DNA from 2 places in the Staphylococcus ureilyticus genome. Region 2 is predicted to be linked to the other one. Evidence: riboswitches for the same ligand, from Rfam matches in the RefSeq annotation. Region 2 holds a riboswitch; the other holds the start of a gene.
The links. A riboswitch is a leader RNA that binds a small molecule or an ion and turns the genes downstream of it on or off. The one in region 2 is predicted to bind FMN.

Region 1 (4,444 bases), 290 kb from region 2:
ATCTATATTTAAATTTTCTAATCCAGAGTATCTACCCAGATTTATTTTTGGACACTATATGAAAGATTATTTGGAAAATTATCATAATCAATATAGTAATATTCGTATGATTAAAGAAGAAGTATTAGAAGTGTATATAGAATCTAATATTGGTGATACGCAGGTTGGATATGTTGTCTGCACATCTGAAAATTTAGAGAAACGCCGACGTTATGATATTGTATTTTTAACAATTGGCACGATGTCCTATCATGACCCATATCAATTAAAAGGAACACCAGGTTACATAAAAACACCTTATCCAACTTATGACACATTAAATGAAGTTGATAGTACTGATAGAATCGCCATTATTGGCACTGGACTAGCAAGTTTAGATGTCATTCGATTTGTAACGGCACATCATCCTAATTTACCTATTACAGTGACGAGTCGTAAAGGTCATTTACCCAGTGTTAGGGGAAATATGCCAGAAATTCAATTTAAATATCTTACTCCAGAAAAATTTAATGAAATCAAAAAAGAATATTTTGGAAACGTACCTTTGGACGAGGCATTGGCATTATTTAAAAAGGACTGTGAATATTATGATATTCCAATAGAAGCATTAGTACACAGAAGGCAAGGCGACCCAATTTTGGATTTAACCTATGATTTACAACATGCCGAAGTGCTAGGGAAATTTCAAAGTATCTTAGAATTAACAAAAGAAAATTTAAATTGGATTTGGAACAGTTTTAGTAGAGAGGATCAGAAGATATTTTTAGAAAAATACCAATCTATATTAAAAGAAAATTCGAACCCAATGCCTCCTCGTACCGCAAAATTAATTATCGATCATATCGAAAAAGGGCAAATTGAAATCAAAAAAGGCTTGGAAGACGTTAAATATGACGGGCATCAATTTTGTTTTAAATATGAGGATGATTTTAAAGCAATTGATAAATTTGATATTGTCATTAATGCTACTGGTTCAAAATCACATTTATCAGAATTAGACCAAGATGATCAACTGATTCTCAATCTGGAAAATAGGCAAGTAGTCCAAGCACACCCACTAGGTGGTATTCAAATCATACCAGAAACAAATCAAATTATAAGTCCACGTTATGGTACCTTAAAAAACATGTTTGCTTTAGGTCAAGTTACAAATGGAATTAATCAATCACGTAACGGCGTTATGATGATAGTAAAACAAGCTGTAAGTGTGGTAGAGAATTTGTTGAATGCTAAGCATGATTGATTTTGTAGTGTAGTATACAAACGAATGTTTATCCAATTTAGATGAATCAGTTAAATATGAATTATGTTTCCGAATGAATTTAAATCCGGTTTCATTTTGAGGAAAGCAAAAGAGTAATTTTTGCTAGATGTTCGTTCGTTTTTGGTTTGAATTATAAAAATATTAAATAAGTAAAGCGTTTAATCATTTATGAAAATATTTTAAGATGTAAATTTTTGATGAATGGATTTGTAAACCAACTTATAAGCATTGTGAAGTTAAGAATATAAGCAAGTTGTTACTGATATAAAGCCGACTTAGATAATATGAATTGTTTTTTGTCGAAATATATAGTACGATAACGTTGTAGCTTTCAAAAGTTACTTTGACTCAATCATCAATTACAATTTCATAAATATTCTTTCGGGGCAGGGTGAAATTCCCAACCGGCAGTAAATTAAGCCTGCGACCTGCATTTGTTTTGGCAAATGTGGCTGATCTAGTGAAATTCTAGAGCCGACAGTAAAGTCTGGATGGGAGAAAGAATGAAGTATAACAAAAAGGCACTTATACAAGTGTTTATTTAACGTACATTTTTCTAAAAATTGGAGAAGTGTATTCAAATTTAAGTAAATTATGTTATATCTAAATACATCCCACACCTGAAATGAGTTTCAGGTGTTTTTTATTATTAAGAGGTGATTATATGAGTCAATATTTAAATTATGCAATTCAATTGGCGCAGATGGTAGATGGCCAAACTGGTGTAAATCCTCCTGTGGGTGCAATTGTGGTAAATCAAGGTAGAATCGTCGGTATTGGTGCACATTTACGAAAAGGTGACAAACATGCCGAAGTACAAGCTTTAGATATGGCAAAAGCAGCAGCAAATGGAGCGACAATTTATATATCTTTAGAACCTTGTTCACATTATGGTTCAACGCCACCATGCGTAAACAAAATTATTGAATTTGGTATTTCAAAAGTTGTTTATGCTGTTAAAGACACAACCTTATCGTCTAAAGGTGATGAAATTTTACAAAATGCTGGAGTGAAAGTCGAGTTTCATCATAAGCCAGATGCTGAAGCATTATACAAAGACTTTTTTATTACTAAGCGACAAGGCGTTCCTGAAGTTACTGTAAAAGTATCTTGCAGTTTAGATGGTAAACAAGCTACTGATAGTGGTGAAAGTAAATGGATTACCAACAAAACTGTTAAACAAGATGTATTTATGCTCAGACATAAACATGATGCAGTAATCACCGGGACTGGTACGTTAAACGCAGATAATCCACAATATACTACTAGGATTGAACAAGGTAAACAACCTATACGTGTGATACTTTCAAAATCTGGACAAGTCGATTTTACTTTAGACATTTTTCAACAACCGACGACGCCAATATGGATTTTCACAGAAAATAAAAATTTAAAAAATCAAAATAAAAATATAGAAATAATGTATTGTTCAAATTGTACGATTGAAAATATTTTAAAGCAGTTATATCAAAACGGGATTGGACGTGTTTTGGTTGAAGCAGGTCCCACGATTACTTCAGAATTTCTCCAATCTAACTTTACAAATGAACTCATCTTATATTACGCCCCGAAAATAATAGGTGGTTCTGGTGACAATCAATTTTTCAAAACAGAAAATGTCTTTAATTTATCAGACGTTCCTCAATTTGAAATTGTAAATTCCAAAATGCTTGAGCAAAATATTAAATTAGAATTGCGAAAGAAGTGAATAATTATGTTTACTGGTATTGTCGAAGAAATAGGAACTATAAAAAAAGTTACAACACAACAAGCGGTTGTTAATTTAACAATTGATTGTAGAACAATTTTATCTGACATGCATATTGGTGATTCTATTAGTGTAAACGGTGTATGTTTAACTGTTATACAATTTGATGAACGGTCATTTTCAGTCCAAGTAATCAAAGGTACTGAGAATAAAACCTATTTGAATCAATTAAATCAATCCGCTGAGGTGAATTTAGAGCGAGCAATGAGCGGTTCAGGAAGATTTGGAGGTCATTTTGTACTTGGCCACACTGATGAAGTAGCTAGAATTACTAGAATACAAAACTCAGATAATTCTAAAATTGTAACTATCAAACCATCTACTTCTGTGATCGATCAAATGGTACAACAAGGTTCAATCACCGTAGATGGGGTTAGTTTGACAGTATTTCAATTACGAGATACAGAATTTGATATTCATCTTATACCAGAAACAAGAAGATCAACTATTTTAAATCAAAAACGTGTTGGTGACCCAGTACATATTGAAACAGACATGTTGTTTAAATATGTAGAAAAAATAGTTGGTAAAAGTGAAAAAGGTTTAAGTTTAGAAAAACTAAGCGCTTTTGGATTCTAGGAGGGGTAAAATGCAATTGGACAGTATAGATTTAGCACTTGAATCACTAAAAAAAGGTAAAAGTATCATTGTAGTAGACGATGAAAATAGAGAAAATGAAGGAGATTTAGTAGCAGTTACTGAATGGATGTATGATAATACTGTTAATTTTATGGCTAAATATGGAAGAGGATTAATTTGTGCACCGATTAGTAAAAAAATAGCCGAAGATTTAGAACTTCATTCAATGGTTAATCATAATTCAGATGTTTATGGCACTCAATTTACAGTTAGTATTGATCATATTAACACTACAACTGGTATCAGTGCTGATGAAAGAATGCTTACTGCAAAAGCATTAATCGATAATAGTACAACAGCAGAAGATTTTAATAAACCAGGCCATTTATTTCCATTAGTTGCTCAAGACAATGGTGTATTGGCTAGACGTGGTCATACTGAAGCCTCTGTAGATTTAGCTAAATTAACTGGCGCAAAACCAGCAGCGCTGATTTGTGAAATTATGAATGACGATGGTTCAATGGCAAAAGGTGATGATTTAGAAGCATTTAAAAATAAGCACAACTTGGTAATGATATCTATCGAAGATTTGGAAAAATATAGAAAGCAATCTGTTTCGTCTGTTGCAGCAAAAGCTAAAATAAAGTTGCCTACTGAATATGGTAATTTCGACATGTATGGTTTTACAACAAATAATGGTGAAGAAATTGTAGCAATCACAAGTGGTAATATTAACGAAACAGAGAATGTACGTATACATTCTGCTTGTTTGACTGGAGATATTTTTCATAGTCAAAGATGTGATTGTGGTGAACAGCTTGCTGCATCTATGA
Region 2 (4,444 bases):
AGCCTTGTCTTTAAAAATCACTTTTTTTCTTCCTCTAAACAATTCACTTTTAATAGTTCCCCATACACCTTCCATAGGTCCATTATCTATGCAACATCCTGGTCGTGACATACTTTGTTTTATACCAAGTTGCTCTAACGTAACTTTAAATAATCTGCTTGTATATTGATATCCTCTGTCGCTATGCAAGAGTATACCTTCGGTATTCGGCACAAGTTTGACTGCTTTTTTGAGCGTATCTAATACAAATTTATTGTTATTTGAGGTACTTAATTTATGACTGATAATCTGTTTGCTGCCTAAGTCATAAATAGCACTTAAGTAAAGTTTTTTACCATTGCTGAGTTTGAATTCTGTAACGTCAGTTAACCATTTTTTATTTGGGATTTGTTCTTCAAATTTTCTATTTAATATATTATGTGCTGTAATTTCAGGTGTTGTTTTAATATATCGTTTTCTTTTAGGGCGGATAGTAGATTTTAGATTAAGTTGATTCATCAATCTATAGACACGTTTATGATTTACTTTTTGATGTAGTTTAAGTCTTAAATATATGTATATACGACGATATCCATATATGCCTTTGTATTTATTGTAGATATCAACGATATCTTTGATCAATTTTTGGTTTTCAATTTCTTTATTTGATGGTTTGCGATGTAACCATTTATAGTAACTTGAACGTGATATCTTTAATACTGAACATAACCAAGCTATCGGATAAAGGTTTTTAAATGCTTTTACCGTTTGGTATGATGCTTTTTGTCTGATGCCTGTTTCATCAACTTCCTTTCTATTTCTTCTTCCTTTTTTAAAACGTCATTTTCCATTTGAAGAAATTTATTTTTCTCTTTAAGTATCTTAATTTCAGCTTTTAATGCCTCTTCAGGTGTTAATACAGACTGGGGTTTCCCTTTTCCACGTCCATCTTTAAGCCCATCATACCCATGCAAGTTGTACTTTTTTACCCAGTTATATACTTGGCTATAATTGATGTTAAAATGATTTGCTGTTGTCTTATACGATTGACCATGATTCATATAATAATCAACGATTTCCACACGATCTTCAAATGTTAATGATTTATATTTCAATTGATACACCTCGGGTTTTGGAGAATATGTTTTTAATATTTTACCCGATAAATACTTTGAAATCCATTTGTTTACAGTTGAAGTAGTGGGGATATTATATTTAACTACTAAATCAGTTAAAGATAGGCCATCATTTATATATTCGTGCACAACTTTAAGCTTAAATTCATTTGAGTAGGTATTATTTCTCTGAATTGGTAAAAGCACCTTTATTCCATGCTTCTTAAATTTATAATAGTTAATCAATAATGTTCTAGGAGAACAATTTAAATTTAATTTTTGAATTACATTTTTCATACTATATCCTTCTTCATATAAGCTGAAAGCTTTTTGATAAGTTTCAGGTGATAATTTTCTATGAGTCATAAAAAAACTCCCTTCAAAGTTTACATTTTTAAGTGTCTACTTTGAAGGGAGCATATCATAAATTGTCTCAGCTTCTTTTATTATTGCGTGTCTATTTTTTCATATTCGTGGTATAAGCTAATTAATTAAAATTTAGCTAAGTAAAATCTTTTTTAAACGTTTGAATAATAACATAAATATTAAAGAAATTATTATACCTTTCACTATATTAAAAGGTATAACACCTGAAACTATCACAATTTTTATATTTTCAACTACATTTGATAAATTCATAATCATCCCATAAAGTGGTAATAAAACAAAATAATTTAAAATACTTAGAACAATCGTCATAACAATCGTCGCTATTGTAAATCCAATGATTTGTGTTTTGACTGTATGATTATTTTTAATTATATAAAAGGCACTTAAAATAAAACTAGCGCCAGCTAAGAAATTAGCAATTGGTCCAACTGGATCCCCTATATTAAATAAGAAATTAAGTAAATTTTTTATAAATAATATAATAATACCAGCTACTGGTCCTAAACTAAAAGTTGCTAATAGAGCTGGAATATCACTAAAGTCTAATGTTAAATATGGTGGTAAAAATGGGATTGGAAATTTGATAAACATCAAAATAAATGACACCGCACTTAACATACTTATCGTAATAAGTCGCTTGGTTTGTTGTTGCATATTCAATTATCTCCTTCCATTCATCTTACTTAGAAAAGGAGGATTTAATTGCACAACAAAAACCCTCCATCTTCTCCCATCCAGACTATACTGTCGGCTCTAGAATTACACTAGATCAGCCATTTATCTTTTTAATAGATAAATGGGTCGCAGGCTTCAATTACTGCCGGTTGGGAATTACACCCTACCCCGAAGATGAATTTCTTAAATTTTATAAATATATCATAGCCTATTACTCAGATAAAAACAATAGACCTGCTTATGCTAAGTAAATTACATAATTTATGAAAAAGAAGAGATTGAAAATCAATAGTAATGTATTGACTCTCAATCTCGTCATTTATAGAACACACGTGCTTGATTTACATTAAGATTATAAATTAAATTACATTTCACTCTCTATGATTAGTTTAATAGTCATGTATCTTCCGTTCTTCTGTTGGTTTTGGTAATTTAATTATAAATGTTGTGCCTTTGCCAAGCTCACTTTTAACGTCTATCGTACCTCCATGTTCATCAATAATCATACGACAGATAAACAGACCTAACCCAGTACCTTGTTTACCTCGTTTACGAGCAGTGTCGACTTTATAGAAACGGTCAAATACTTGTTGTAAATGTTCTGGAGCAATACCAGATCCTGTGTCTGAAATGTATAAAATATTTTCATTTTCTGACTCTCCATAACTAATCGATATTAAATCACCAGGTTCTGTATATCTAGTAGCATTATCTATAAGATTAGTTAAAACCTGTTCAATTCTATCGGTGTCGAAATACCATAATTGATTGTGTGTATTTGGATTTAAATTCATCGTTAACTTTAAGTCATTTGCTTGTTTCTGGTATTTTTGTTGCATTCTATTAAGCAGTGGATCAATTGGCTGTTTCACTTTCTCTACAGTTAGCCCTTCAGCATCCATACGTGCAACATTTAGCAACTCATTTACTAATCGATTTAAACGTTTTGTTTCATCAAGGACAATGGACAATGATTCATGTATTTCGTCTGGTTCTGTTACAATACCATCCACTATCGACTCTGTATATCCTTGTAGCAATGAAATAGGTGTACGCAATTCATGTGATACATTAGCAATAAAATCTTTTTTCATTTGATCAATATTATGTTCATTGGTCATATCACGAATAATAGCTACAATACCACTTCTGCCATCAGGCTGAATTTGTTCAATATAACTTGTAATAATGACAAAATAGCGTGTGCTAATTTCATATTCTTCGAATTGTGTTTTTTTGGATTTAAATGTTAATTCATTTTGACGATCAAGTTTGTCTAAATCGTGTGCATCCAATATTTTTAAAATATTTTGTGCCATCTTGTTTGATATAATTATTTCTTGTTTATCATTAAAACCTAGAACGCCTTCAACCATAGAGTTTATTAAACTATCTCTGATATTTTTTGATGAGGATAATGCGTCGATGTGTTGTTGTATTTCCGAACTCATCGTGTTAAAAGCACGTGATAACTCACCAATTTCATCTCGAGAATTAACAGGAACTACTTGTGTATAGTCACCTTTAGAAACTTTTAATGCTTGAGTCCTTAAATTTCTAAGTGGTTTTGTAATTCGAGATGATAAGAAAAAGGCGAACACAGTAGTAATAGATAAAAAGATTATAGCAATAATTAAAATAATGACTGTAATCACATTATTGGTATCTTCTATCGTTTTCAAATCTTGATAGATAAAAACACCACTATATTTACTATTATGTGCACTCGATTCTAAATTTTTTGATGGATAACCTATTAAAACATAAGTTTTTTGCTGTTTATTTATATCTATTGTCACGTGCTCAGATATCTGCTTTCCTTTATCGAACACTTTTTCGTAGTTTTTATTACTTTTTATTTCTTTGAACATCTTTTCTTTTGTCTCATCATTATTGACGCTATCCATGTGTTTATGATTCATGATAATAAGCCCAACTGGACCCTCGATAAGAGACTTACTATGCTTTATGGCAGTCGTTTTATCTTCTGAATGCTCAACTAAATGACTGATTCTTTTAGCATCTTCAAGTAATGAATCTTCTGTTTCTTGCGTAAAGTAAGATTGTATAAACGTTATAAGTGCTGCACTTAATAAAATTAAAACTGTCGTTACTATAAAAATTATAGTTAACCACAGTTTTACTACTACATTATTGAGGCGGTTCATTTTCAGATTTAACCTCGAATTTATAGCCAACGCCCCAAACAGTTTGAATCATTTGGGCAGCTTCATCAGAAACGCGATTTAATTTCTCTCTTAAACGTTTTACATGTGTATCAACAG

Region 1: linked by a shared signal. The riboswitch ahead of ribD (bifunctional diaminohydroxyphosphoribosylaminopyrimidine deaminase/5-amino-6-(5-phosphoribosylamino)uracil reductase RibD) and the one ahead of MUA21_RS06225 (ECF transporter S component) in region 2 are both predicted to bind FMN.

What each region holds. Positions count from the first base shown of each region.
Region 1 is NZ_CP094825.1:1,556,799-1,561,242, reverse strand. It holds gene MUA21_RS07605 (FAD/NAD(P)-binding protein) at 1-1,243, shown strand, start outside; FMN riboswitch at 1,638-1,771, shown strand; gene ribD (bifunctional diaminohydroxyphosphoribosylaminopyrimidine deaminase/5-amino-6-(5-phosphoribosylamino)uracil reductase RibD) at 1,929-2,972, shown strand; gene ribE (riboflavin synthase) at 2,979-3,611, shown strand; gene ribB (3,4-dihydroxy-2-butanone-4-phosphate synthase) at 3,622-4,444, shown strand, end outside.
Region 2 is NZ_CP094825.1:1,269,691-1,274,134, forward strand. It holds one part of gene MUA21_RS13340 (IS3 family transposase) at 1-783, opposite strand, end outside; one part of gene MUA21_RS13340 (IS3 family transposase) at 786-1,460, opposite strand; gene MUA21_RS06225 (ECF transporter S component) at 1,593-2,138, opposite strand; FMN riboswitch at 2,203-2,339, opposite strand; gene MUA21_RS06230 (ATP-binding protein) at 2,549-4,327, opposite strand; gene MUA21_RS06235 (response regulator transcription factor) at 4,311-4,444, opposite strand, start outside.